One region of the Amycolatopsis sp. cmx-4-61 genome, then DNA from elsewhere that is predicted to be linked to it. Evidence: riboswitches for the same ligand, from Rfam matches in the RefSeq annotation. Region 1 holds a riboswitch; each other region holds the start of a gene.

Region 1 (4,205 bases):
GTGGCCCGGTACGGCGCCCGGGCGCCGGGCGCGGTCATCGCGTGGCCCGGTGGCTGGGTGGGCGGTCTGCTGGCCGCCGGCGTCCTCGTGGTGCTGGCGCTGGCGGTGCGGCACCGGCGGGTGCGGGTCCTGATGGCGCTGCTCGTCGTCGGCGGTCTGCTGGTGTTCGTGCCGGTCCGGGTGCTGGCGCCGGCGTGGCCGCCGCGGAACTGGGCGATGGTCGAGTGTGACGTCGGCCAGGGCGACGCGGTCGTGCTGGCGACCGCCGATCCCGGGCGGGCGGTCGTCGTGGACACCGGACCCGAGCCGGGGCCGGTCGACGAGTGCCTGCACCGGCTGGCGGTCGACCGGATCCCGCTGCTGGTGCTGAGCCACCTGCACGCCGACCACATCGGCGGCCTCGCCTCGGTCTTCGACGGCCGCGCGGTCGGCGCGATCGCCGTCGGCCCGGGACGGTCGCCGCCGTGGGCGTGGCGCCAGGTCGCTGCGGAAGCCGCCCGGCAGTCGGTGCCGCTGGTCGAGCTGAACCCGGGCGAGCGGCTGGACTGGCCCGGCCTGGCGCTCGACGTCCTCGGGCCGCGCTACGTCCCGGCCCGGGCGGCCGAGCAGCCGGACGGGACGACGATCAACAACAGTTCGGTGGTGCTGCGCGCGGAAACGCCCGCCGGCCGGATCCTGCTGACCGGCGACGTCGAACTGGCCGCGCAGTCGGACCTGCTGGCCGACGTCGGAGACCTGAGAGCGGAGGTGTTGAAGGTGCCCCACCACGGCAGCCGGTACTCGCTGCCGTCGTTCCTCGCGGCGGTGGCCCCACGGGTGGCCATGGTCAGCGTGGGTGCGGGAAACACGTACGGGCACCCGAGCAAGTCCACAATAGACACTCTGGCGGCGCTGGGCGCGCGGGTCACCCGCACCGACGTGGACGGCGACACCGCGGTGGTCGCCGGACCGGCGATAGTCCGCCGTGGCGAGCCCCGAGGTCCGCCGCGCCGCTGAGGGCCCGGGGCGGGCCGAGCGCCCGCCCCGGGCTGGGTCCCAGTAGCCGAGCGCCCGCCCCGGGCCGGAGCTCAGTAGCCGAGCGCCTCGTTCACGGCCGCGGCCGAGGGCGGCAGGGTGGCCTTCGGACCCACGTGGTTCTCGATCGCGTCGAGGGTCTTGAGGCCGTCGCCGGTGATCAGCAGCACCGTCTCGGCGTCCGGGTCCAGCTTGCCCGTCTCGACCAGCTTCTTCGCCGTGGCGACGGTGACCCCGCCCGCCGTCTCGGTGAAGATGCCCTCGGTGCGGGCCAGCAGGCGGATGCCCTCGACGACCTCTTCGTCGGAGACGTCCTCGATCGCACCGCCGGTGCGGTTGACGATGTCGAGCACGTACGGGCCGTCGGCCGGGTTGCCGATCGCCAGCGAGCGGGCGATCGTGTCCGGCTTCACCGGCTGGACCACGTCCTGGCCCGCGCGGAACGCGGCCGACACCGGCGAGCAGCCGGTGGCCTGTGCGCCGAACACCTTGTACGGGCTGGCGTCCACCAGGCCGAGCTGGCCCAGCTCGCGGAAACCCTTGTCCACCTTGGTCAGCTGCGAACCGGAGGCGATCGGGACGACGATCTGCGGCGGGATGCGCCAGCCGAGCTGCTCGGCGACCTCGAAGGCCAGCGTCTTCGAGCCCTCCGAGTAGTACGGCCGGACGTTCACGTTGACGAACGCCCACTTCGGGTGCTCGCCGGCGAGCTCGGTGGCGAGGCGGTTGACGTCGTCGTAGTTGCCGTCGATGGCGAGGAGGTCGCCGTCGTACACCGCGGTGGTGAGGATCTTGGCGCGCTCGAGGGTCTTGGGGATCAGCACGACCGACCGCCAGCCGGCGCGGGCCGCCGCGGCGGCCGTCGCGTTGGCCAGGTTGCCGGTCGACGGACAGGCGAGCACCTCGAACCCGAACTCGCGGGCCGCGGCCAGCGCGACGGCGACGACGCGGTCCTTGAACGAGTGCGTCGGGTTGCCGGTGTCGTCCTTGACCCACACGCGCTTGAGGCCGAGTTCCTTGGCGAGGCGGTCGGCGCGGACCAGCCGCGTCGCGCCCGGCTCGGTGTTCGGGATCTCTTCGACGTTGGACGGAACGGGAAGGAGCTTCTTGTAGCGCCAGATGTTCTTGGGGCCGGCCTCGATGTCTTCGCGGCGGACGCGGCCGAAGTCGTAAGCGACCTCGAGCGGCGAGAAGTCTTCGGCGGAGACGAATTCGGGGGCGAGCGGCTGCCGGTGGCCCTCTTCCTTCGACACCAGCTCGACGGCGGGACCGAGATCCGGGGTCTTGGTGGTGGAGGTCGTGCCGAGGGTGGCGGTCATCGCGAGGTTCCTTCCTCATCTGCCCCGCCGAAGCGGGCCGGAATTGGCACCGTGGTCGTCAGCTATCCCGCGATCGCGGGATGACAGGCTGTACGCCGGTTGCCGGGGCTTCGTCGGGCCGTTCCCTCTGCCCCTCTGGATGAGCGGTATTCGGTTGTCGGTGCGCGCACGCCGGAAACTTCCGGGGCGGGCTGCCTCGGGTACACCGTACGACATCGCGCGCGCCCCGTGCCACGGTGGCCGCCCGACATCACCGGAGCGGGCGCACGGGAGCGCAAGTGAGAGGATTCCCGGGTGACCGCGCAAGCCACCGCCCCGGCCCCGCTGCAGCTGGTGCTGGGGGAGGAAGAACTGCTGATCGAGCGCGCCGTCCGCGAGACGCTCGCCGCCGCCCGCGCGATGGACGCGACCGCCGAGCTGACCCGCGCCCGGGTGTCCGATCTCACAGCCCCCGAGCTGGCCGAACTGGTCAGCCCGTCGCTGTTCAGCGAGGGCCGGGTGATCGTCCTCGAGTCGGCGCAGGACATCTCGCAGGAGCTGGCCGACGCCGTCGCGGCCTACTTGAAGGACCCGGCGGACGGGGTCGTGCTCGTCGTCGTGCACACCGGCGGTGGCCGCAGCAAGGCGGGCAAGACCCTCCCGGCCGCGCTGAAGAAGGCCGGCGCCGAGGTCACCGAGTGCCCGAAGCTGACCAAGCCGGCCGAGCGGGAGCAGTTCGTGCGCCACGAGGTGCGCCGGGTGGGCGGCAAGATCGACCCGGCGGGCGTGGCGGCCCTGCTCGACGCCGTGGGCTCCGACCTGCGGGAACTGTCGTCGGCGGCGACGCAGCTGGTCGCGGACACGGGCGGGACCGTCGACGCCGACGCGGTCCGCCGCTACCACCGCGGCCGCGCCGACGTGACCGGGTTCGCGGTCGCGGAGAAGGCAGTCGGCGGCGACCGCGCGGCGGCGCTGGAGTCACTGCGCTGGGCGATGCAGCTGGGTGTCCCGCACGTCCTGGTCGCCGACGCGCTGGCCGACGCGGTCCGCACGATCGCCCGGGTCTCCGGCGCGGGCCGCGGCAACCCCAACCAGCTGGCGGGCGAGCTCGGCATGCCGCCGTGGAAGATCCGGAAGGCGCAGGGCCAGTCCCGCGGCTGGAACCCCGACGGCCTGGCCACGGCGATGCGCGTGGTCGCGCGGCTGAACGCCGAGGTCAAGGGCGTGGCGGCGGACCCGGGCTATGCGCTGGAGCGGGCGGTGCTGGAGGTGGCGGCAGCCAAGGGCGACCGCTGATCGCCGTGGTCGACGGTGTGGCGGCGGACCGGGCTACGCGCTGGAGCGCGCGGCGGCTGCGACGCTGATCGCGGCCGACACGACGCACGGGTGTCACCCGCCCGGTCGCACGCCGGACATGAAGCACGCCGGACACGAAGAAGGCCCCGGCCGAAGCCGGGGCCTTCTCGGAAATCAACCAGCTCAGAGCGCGTTGACGCGCTTCGCGAGCGCCGACTTCTTGTTGGCGGCCTGGTTGGCGTGGATGACGCCCTTCGAGACGGCCTTGTCCAGCTTCTGGGCGGCGTCGCGCTGCAGCTCGACGGCCTTGGCCTTGTCGCCGGCCTCGGCGGCTTCGCGGACCTTGCGGATCGCGGTCTTCACCGAGGACCGGATCGCCTGGTTGCGCTGACGCGCCTTCTCGTTCGTCGTGATGCGCTTGATCTGCGACTTGATGTTGGCCATAGGGCAACTCCTGTTTCACTCGGTGAGATCGCCGCCGCGCTGAAGTGGCCCCGCGAGAAGCGGGTTTCCTCCATGACGGAATGCCGCACGGGCAGCGAGCGACCACTCTAACAGCCGGTCCACGAGCGTCCGGAGCCGGGAGTACGGTGGGTG
Region 2 (4,205 bases), on a different contig from region 1:
GTCCACGGTGCTGGTCAGGCTGCGGCGGGCCCGTCCGGCCGCGGGCGCAGGAGCACGGCGAAGGCGGCCGCGAACAGCAGGCCCGCCGCCGCGAGCGCACCGGGCACCGGCGGCAGGAACACCGTCGTGACCAGCGCGAACACGCCGGCGACGGCCGCCAGGAGCCAGCTGCGCTCGTACGCGGCCAGCACCAGCAGGCCGAGGGCGGCCACCAGTGCGCCGCGCACGTCACCGGGCAGCCGCAGTTCCAGCGCGCCGACCAGGTCGAGCAGCGGGACGGCGGCCAGCGCACCCAGGGTGCCGAGCAGGAACCGGCCGGGGCGCGGCGGCCGCAGCTGCCGCCAGTACCAGGCGGCCACGGCGAGGACCACGCAGGCGAGACCGGCGAGCCAGCCCAGCGTCGCCGGCGGGACCACGTCGACCCCGATGGCCACGCCGGAGAGCTCGTTGTCGGCGCGGCCGGTGCCGCCGACGCCGCCGGTCCCGAGGCCGTGCGGTCCTGGGGACAGCTGATACCCCTGCTGATACCCCTGCGCCACGCGGACGTCGGCCGGGACCAGTTGGACGGCCACCATCACGATCAACGCGAACCCCAGCGCCGCCAACGGGAACCAGGACCGCCGCGAACTCCCCATCACCGCAGGGTATCGGGCGGCCGGCGGAGGACGGCCGCGAAGGCGGCAGCCAGCACGAGGACCGCCGAGACCAGCACGCCCGCCGTGTCCGCCGAGAGCACCACGGCGACCAGGGCGAACGCGGCCGCCGCCAGCAACACGAACCGGCTGCGCTCGTACGCGGCGAGCAGCAGCAGGCCCAGCGTGGCCAGGAGCGGACCGCGCAGGCCGTCGCCGAGCCGGAACTGCCACGAGCCGACCAGGTCGAGCAGCGGGAGCGCGAGCAGCGCGGCGACCGTGCCGAGGGCGAACCGCCCGGTGCGGACGGGCCGCAGCGCGACCGCGTACCAGACGGCCGTGCCGAGGACGACCAGGCCGAGCGCGACCAGCCACGCCGGTCCGGTGGGCAGGTCGCCGCCCAAGGCGTGGAAGTCGTCCTGGGACATCCACTGCAGGCGGCCGTAGGTCGGCCCGGCCGGGACCGGGCGGAGGAGGAGGTTCGCCGCCTCGGCCTCGGCCCGGCTGCGGCGGGCCAGCAGCTGCGCCGCGGCCAGGCCGATCTCGGCGAAGCCCAGCAGCGCCAGCGGAAACCAGAAACGCGGCCCTCTCCCCATCGGCCCAGGCTAGCGCTCAGCAGAAGGGCGGCAGCTCCCGCGGGTCGCCGACCGGCGTCCAGCGCCCGTCCACCTTCGCGTACTCCCAGCGGGCTCCGCGGGCGACGATCTGCCGCAGCGCGAGGAGCACGCGGTCGACGTGTTCCTCGGTGCTGCCGAGGCCGAGGCTCACGCGGAGGGCCTGCTGCCCGGTGCCGCCGGTGACGCCGATCAGCCGCTTCGCCGCGATGTGGGCGCAGAAGGCGCCGTCGCGGACGCCGATGCCGTACTCGGCCGACAGCACCGCCGCGAGCCAGCCGGGGTCGAAGCCGTCGACGACGAAGCTGACCGTGCCCACGCGGTCGACCGGGGCGTCGAACAGCCGCAGTTCGGCGCCGCCCGGGATGCTCTCCAGGCCCTTGCGCAGCCGGGTGAGCAGGGCCTGCTCGTGCGCCACGACCGCGTCCCAGCTGCGGCTCAGGGTTTCGCACGCCACGCCGAGCGCGTACACGCCGACGGTGTTGGGCGAGCCGGCTTCGTGGCGCTCGGGCCCGGTGTTCCAGACGACGGCGTCTTCGGTGACGAGCTTGGTCGCGCCGCCGCCGGCGAGGTACGGGCGGGCCGCGCGCAGCCAGTCGGCGCGGCCGATCAGCGCGCCCGCGCCGAAAGGCGCGTACAGCTTGTGGCCGGAGAGGGCGACGTAGTCGACGTCGAGGTCCTTGATCGAGATCCGGCGGTGCGGGGCCAGCTGGGCGGCGTCGAGGGCGATGCGGGCGCCGTGTTTCCGGGCCACGGCGGCGATTTCGGCCACCGGCAGCAGCTCACCGGTCACATTGGACGCTCCGGTGACGACGACCAGCCGCGGTCCCTGCGGCGCGTCCGCGAGTGCTTCGTCCACAGCGGACACCGCGGCGAGGCGGGTGCGCGGGGTCGGGATCCGCCGCACGTTCGGGCCCGGCCACGGCAGCAGGGCGGCGTGGTGCTCGGTGTCGAACACGATCACGGTCGTGTGCCGCGGCAGGCTGCGGGCCAGGAGGTTGAAGGAGTCGGTGGTGTTGCGGGTGAAGACGACCGTGTCGGTCCGCCGCGCGCCGACGAACCGGCGCAGCACGTCGCGGGTGCGCTCGTAGAGATTGGTCGAGACCTGGGACGCGAAGCCGGCACCGCGGTGGACGCTGGCATACCAGGGCAGGAACTCGTCGACCTTCGCGCGGACGGCGTCGAGGCAGGGCGCGCTCGCGGCGTGGTCGAGGTTGGCGTAGCCGATGTCCCCGCCGGTCACCAGCGGCACCCGCAGCGACGCGCCCGCCACGGTGGGAATGCCTTGCGGGGTCACGGTTTCGAGCTGGGTGCGGTCGATGGCGAGAGTCATCGGGTGCCTCCTCGGCGATCCGGGGGACCCCGGCGAGGGGCCCGCGCTTGCCCGTCGCACGGCGCGACCGGCCCGGTCTTCACCCGGGGCACCCCACCGCGGTAGGAGGGTTGCCGGCCAGCAAGCCGGGGCTTCGCGCTGGCACTCATGACCTGGTTCGAAAGGTAACCGAACGCGCGCCCGGCCGCCAACCCCCGTCGCACATTCTGAGACGCCGGTCACAGAGGGCGCTCAGAGGCCGGCCTCACCCCGCCAGCGGGCCAGGCGCCCGGCCCGGTCGACGGCACGCAACCGGCGTTCGACGGCGTCGCGGACCGCGCTCGTCGTCACGACCAGCAGCTGGTCGTTCTCCTGCAGCCGGCTGGTCTTCTGCGGGGTGAAGCCCGCGCCGGCGCGGACCACCAGGCTGATCGTCGCCCCGACCGGCAGCCGCAGCTCGGACAGGTACACGCCGTGCATCTTCGACCCGGGCTGGATCCGGACCTGCAGCAGTTCGGCGCCCAGTTCGTCCAGCGGCGCGGAGTCGACCTCGATCTCGTGCGCCTCGGACTTCTTGGCCAGGCCGAGCCGGCGCGCCAGCGGCCCGAGCGTCGCCCCCTGGACCAGCGTCAGCACGATGACCAGCACGAACACCGCGTCGACCAGCCGCTGCGCCCCCGGCAGGCCGTGCGACAGCGGGATCATCGCGAGCACGATCGGCACGGCCCCGCGCAGCCCGGCCCACGACAGGAACGCCTGTTCCCGCCACGGCAGCCGGAACGGGAGCATGGACACCACGACGGAGATCGGCCGCGCCAGCAGCAGCACGACGGCGCCCGCGACCAGGCCCGGCACGATCGCGTCGAGCAGGCGCCCCGGCGAGGCGAACAGGCCGAGCAGCACGAACAGCCCGATCTGCGCCAGCCAGCCCAGGCCCTCGGCGAACGAGAGCGTGTCCGACCGGTGCGGCAGCCGCGAATTGCCGAGCACTAGCGCGGCGACGTAGGTGGCGAGCAGCCCGGACGCGTGCAGCAGCTGCCCGGACGAATACGCCACGACGCACACCGCGACCGTGGCGAGCGGGTAGAGACCGGTCGCCGGCAGCGCGGCCCGGCGCAGCGCCAGGCCGCCGAGCCAGCCGAAGGCCAGGCCGATGCCCAGGCCCGCGGCCAGCTCGTAGACCACCAGCAGCGGCAGCGTCCAGTCCACAGTGGCGCCTTCGGCCAGCACCACGACGGCGATGTAGGCCGGTGCGTCGTTGATGCCCGACTCGAGTTCGAGCGCGCCGGTGAGCCGGTTGCCGATCCCGGCGGTGCGCAGGACGGAAAACACCGCGGCCGCGTCGGTGGAGGCGAGCACCGCGCCCCACAGCAGCGCCAGCCGCCAGTCGAGGCCCAGCAACCAGTGCAGGCCCGCGCCGGTGACCGCCACACTCACCACAACGGCCACAGTGGACAGTGCGATTCCGGTTCCCAGTGCGGGTTTCACCGCCGACCACCGGGTGGTCAGCCCGCCTTCGGCGAGGATCATGACGAGCGCGGCGAGCCCCAGCGACTGGGTGAGTTCGGGGTTGTCGAATCGGATGCCGAAGCCGGCTTCGCCGAGCAGCACGCCCATCGCGAGGTAGAGCAGCAGCGAGGGGAGGCC
Region 3 (4,205 bases), on a different contig from region 1:
GTCCGTCGGCGAGCACGACTCGCTGTCCCCCTCCCCGCAGGCCGAGGTCGGCGACGGCGGCGTCATCAAGCTCGAGCGCGGCCGCCAGCTGAAGCTGCTCGTCGACGGCGTCGAGCGCACCTCCTGGGTCCGCGCGACCCACCTCGGCGACGCGCTGAGCCAGCTCGGCATGGCCGAAGCCGACAAGGCCGGCACGTGGATGTCGATGCCGAAGAACGGCGAGCTGCCGCTGCAGGGCGCGACCGTCGAGATCAAGACGCTCAAGAACATCACCCTGTACGACGGCGGCAACGCGCCGAAGCAGGTGAAGACGACCGCGGTCACGACGAAGGAGTTCCTGGGCGAGTACAAGCTCACCCTGGGCCCGGACGACCAGGCCGAGGGTGGTCTGGACGTCAAGCTGACCGACGGCGCCGAGGTGCACATCAGCCGCACCGGCGTCTCGACGGTCACCCAGAAGGAGAGCATCGACCCGCCCGAGCAGCGCGTCGACGACCCGGACCTGGCCAAGGGCAAGACGCAGGTCGAGGACCCCGGCACGCCGGGTGAGAAGGAAGTGACCTACAAGGTCACGCAGAAGAACGGCAAGGAGACCGGCCGGGAGAGCATCTCCGAGAAGGTCCTCACCCAGCCGAAGCCGAAGATCGTCCACGTCGGCACCAAGCAGGCCCCGACGCCCGAGATCGGCGACGGTTCCGCGTGGGACCGCATCGCGCAGTGCGAGTCGGGCGGCAACTGGGCCATCAACACGGGCAACGGCTACTACGGCGGCCTCCAGTTCGACAAGCAGACGTGGAACGCCTACGGCGGCGACCAGTACGCCCCGCTGCCGAACCAGGCCACGCGTGAGCAGCAGATCGCGATCGCGGAGAAGGTCAAGGCCGGCCGCGGCGGCAGCTACAGCGCCTGGCCGGTCTGCGGCAAGAAGGCCTGACAGCGTTTTCGGAAACGGCCCCCGTCCACCTCGGACGGGGGCCGTTTCGCGTGTCGACCCTCCAGTCACGCGTGTCGACCCTTCAGTCACGCGTGTCGACCCTTCAGTCACGCGTGTCGACCCTTCAGTCACGCGAGTTGACCTCCAGTCACGCGAGATCCGCCGCTGATCACGCGAGTTCCGGGTTCAAGTAAGCTCCACCGGTGGTTGAACTGCTGGGACCGGCCGAGATCCGCGGGCTGGCGGCCGAACTCGACGTCCGGCCGACCAAGAAGCTCGGGCAGAACTTCGTGCACGATCCCAACACCGTCCGCCGGATCGTCGAACTCGCGAACATCACCGAAGACGACGTCGTCCTCGAGGTCGGGCCCGGGCTCGGCTCGCTGACGCTCGGGCTGCTCGCCACCGGGGCGCGGGTCGTCGCCGTCGAAATCGATCCCAAGCTCGCCGCGCGGCTGCCCGAGACCGTCGCCGAGCGGGGCCCCGAAGCCGCGGAACGGCTGACCGTCGTCGGTGCCGACGCGCTGCGCGTCACGCGCGCGGAGCTGGGCGAGCCGACCGCCCTCGTCGCCAACCTGCCCTACAACGTCGCCGTGCCCGTGGTGCTGCACCTGCTCGCCGAGGTGCCCTCCCTGAGGACCGGGCTCGTCATGGTGCAGACCGAGGTCGCCGACCGGATGGCCGCCGGCCCGGGCAGCCGGATCTACGGCGTGCCCAGCGTCAAGCTCGCGTGGTACGGCACCGCACGCAAGGTCGCCGCGGTGCCACGCTCCGTGTTCTGGCCGGTACCGAACGTCGATTCCGCGCTCGTCGCTTTCGAACGCGGCGACGCGACGGCGTCCGCGGACCGGGACAGCCTTTTCGGTCTCGTGGACGCCGCGTTCTCACAGCGCAGGAAGACGCTCCGCGCCGCGCTCGCGGGCTGGGCCGGCTCGGCCGAGCGGGCCGGCGAACTCCTGAGGGCCGCCGGGATCGACCCGAAGACCCGCGGTGAGCAGCTGGACGTGCACGACTTCGCCCGGATCGCCGCCGCGCGCTAGCCGCTCCACAGTGGAAGCGGAAAATACGCCCTCGGAGGCCCCGTTCCCGCGATCCGGACACCTCCAGTCGTGTGATCTGGGCCGATGGGCTTGCTTTCGCTGCTCGGGATCGGTTTTACTCAATACGTCCATCCCGAGCGACTGAGAGACCTGGCTCGCCGAAGTCGCAGCAACCACCCTCCGCAGGGCAGGTGCTACCGCCAGGACCGATGGAGGCCGTTTTCGATGAAGAGGGTAGCTCGCCCCCTGCTCCTGACCCGGCGTCGCGTCGTCGACGAAGGCCGCCGCTCCGTGACCGCATGTCGGCGCTCCAACTGAGCTAGTCCGAGCCGGTCCACCTCTTCTCCTTGCACCGTCCGAACAGGACGGAACTCGCTTGCGGCCGGGCGCTGTGCCATGCACGCGCCCCGTTTTCTGGAGCCTTCGTGATCACGGTCGAAAACCTGTCCAAAACCTTTGCCACCAACGGAAACTCCGTCGTCGCGCTGCGGGACGTGAGCGTCGACGTCCAGGCGGGCTCGCTGTTCGGCGTGGTCGGTCCCGCCGGTTCGGGCAAGTCCGTCCTCGCCCGGTGCATCGCCCTGCAGGAGCGCCCCGACCGCGGTGTCGTCCGCCTCGACGGCCTCAACACCGGCACCCTCGACGGCCGCCGCCTCCGCGAAATCCGCCGTCAGCTCGGCGTCGTTTCGACGAAGCCGGAGCTGATCGCCGAGCGCACCATCGCCGGCAACATCGCTTCCCCGCTCGAGCAGCTCGGCGTCGACGGCCCGCAGCGCCGCAGCCGGGTCGGTTCGCTGCTCGACCTCGTCGGCCTGACGCAGCGCGCCGCGCAGCGTCCCGGCGAGCTGTCCGCCGGCCAGCTCCGCCGCGTCGCGGTCGCGAAGGCCCTCGCGGCGGCCCCGGCCGTGCTGCTCGCCGACGACCCGACCGCGGGTGTCGACCCGGAGGAGGCCGGCGCGGTGCTCGCCGTCCTCGACCGGGCCCGTTCGGAGCTGGGCACCACCGTCGTCGTCACGACGCCGGACGCGGGCGTGGTCCGCCGGGTCTGCGACGACGTCGCGGTGCTGGAGGACGGCACGGTCGTCGAGCGCGGCACGGTGCTCGACCTGATCTCGAACCCGGCCAGCCGCACCGCGCAGGCGCTGCTGCCGGCCATCGAGACCACCCGCGCGCAGACGGCCCGCTACGACCGCTCGGCCGACGTCGTGCTGGTCGGCTTCGCCTCGGTCGGGGCGCTGCTGCCCGAGGCCGCGGGCCGCTTCGACGTCGAGTTCGCCACCATCGGCGGCGGCCTGACCCGCATCGGCGACACCCCGGTCGGCCGCTTCCGCCTGGGTGTCCGCGGCGAGCGGGCCGACGCGGCGCTGGCGTGGGTCGCCGAGCGCGGCGGCCACGTGACGCACACCGCGCGCGGCCCCCAGGGTGTCGCGGCTGCCTGACCCCCGCCCCAAGCGCCCCAAGGCGGCCTTGGGTGCGTGAGACGCACCCAAGGCGGCCTTCGGTGCGTGAGACGCACCGAAGGCCACATTGGGGCGTTTCCGCGGGCACGTAGGCTGGTCGGGTGCTCGCCGTAGTTCCGCCCCCAGTCACCGTCCGGGTCCCGGCCAAGGTCAACCTGCACCTTTCGGTCGACGACCTGCGCGAAGACGGTTACCACGAGCTGGTGACCGTGTTCCAGGCGCTGTCACTGACCGACGAAGTGACCGTCGCGGTCACCGATGAGCCCGGCATCGAGGTATACGGTGAGGGGGAGGGCTCGGTCCCGACCGGCCCGGAGAACCTGGCCTGGCGGGCCGTCGAGGCACTGGCCGCGCACGTCGGCCGCACCGGCGAGCCGAAGGTCCGGGTGGTGCTGCGCAAGGGCATCCCGGTCGCCGGCGGCATGGCGGGCGGCAGCGCCGACGCGGCGGCGACGCTCGTCGGCCTGGCCAGTCTCTGGAACCTCGACGTCACCCGCGACGAGCTGGCCGAGATCGCCGCCGGCCTGGGCAGCGACGTCCCGTTCGCGCTCTACGGCGGCACCGCGCTGGGCACCGGCCGCGGCGAGCAGCTGGTCCCGGTGCTGTCGCGGCACACGTTCCACTGGGTACTGGCCTTCGACGCCGAAGGGCTGTCGACGCCGAAGGTGTTCGGCGAACTCGACCGCCTGCGCGCGGCGGGCAACCCGCCCCGGATCGGTTCGCACACGCCAGTCGTCGAGGCACTGGCCTCGGGCGACCCCCGTCAGCTCG

The links. A riboswitch is a leader RNA that binds a small molecule or an ion and turns the genes downstream of it on or off. The one in region 1 is predicted to bind S-adenosylmethionine.
Region 2: linked by a shared signal. The riboswitch ahead of ACLJOU_RS24280 (aminotransferase class V-fold PLP-dependent enzyme) and the one ahead of thrC (threonine synthase) in region 1 are both predicted to bind S-adenosylmethionine.
Region 3: linked by a shared signal. The riboswitch ahead of ACLJOU_RS08380 (methionine ABC transporter ATP-binding protein) and the one ahead of thrC (threonine synthase) in region 1 are both predicted to bind S-adenosylmethionine.

What each region holds. Positions count from the first base shown of each region.
Region 1 covers NZ_JAEBEI010000007.1:134,987-139,191, reverse strand. The annotation lists gene ACLJOU_RS21645 (ComEC/Rec2 family competence protein) at 1-996, shown strand, start outside; gene thrC (threonine synthase) at 1,068-2,333, opposite strand; SAM riboswitch class I at 2,346-2,479, opposite strand; gene holA (DNA polymerase III subunit delta) at 2,628-3,608, shown strand; gene rpsT (30S ribosomal protein S20) at 3,792-4,052, opposite strand.
Region 2 covers NZ_JAEBEI010000008.1:305,797-310,001, reverse strand. The annotation lists gene ACLJOU_RS24290 (hypothetical protein) at 15-635, opposite strand; gene ACLJOU_RS24285 (hypothetical protein) at 635-1,228, opposite strand; gene ACLJOU_RS24280 (aminotransferase class V-fold PLP-dependent enzyme) at 1,245-2,579, opposite strand; SAM riboswitch class IV at 2,618-2,732, opposite strand; gene ACLJOU_RS24275 (potassium/proton antiporter) at 2,811-4,205, opposite strand, start outside.
Region 3 covers NZ_JAEBEI010000001.1:1,705,857-1,710,061, forward strand. The annotation lists gene ACLJOU_RS08370 (transglycosylase family protein) at 1-934, shown strand, start outside; gene rsmA (16S rRNA (adenine(1518)-N(6)/adenine(1519)-N(6))-dimethyltransferase RsmA) at 1,138-1,974, shown strand; SAM riboswitch class I at 2,100-2,190, shown strand; gene ACLJOU_RS08380 (methionine ABC transporter ATP-binding protein) at 2,400-3,413, shown strand; gene ACLJOU_RS08385 (4-(cytidine 5'-diphospho)-2-C-methyl-D-erythritol kinase) at 3,536-4,205, shown strand, end outside.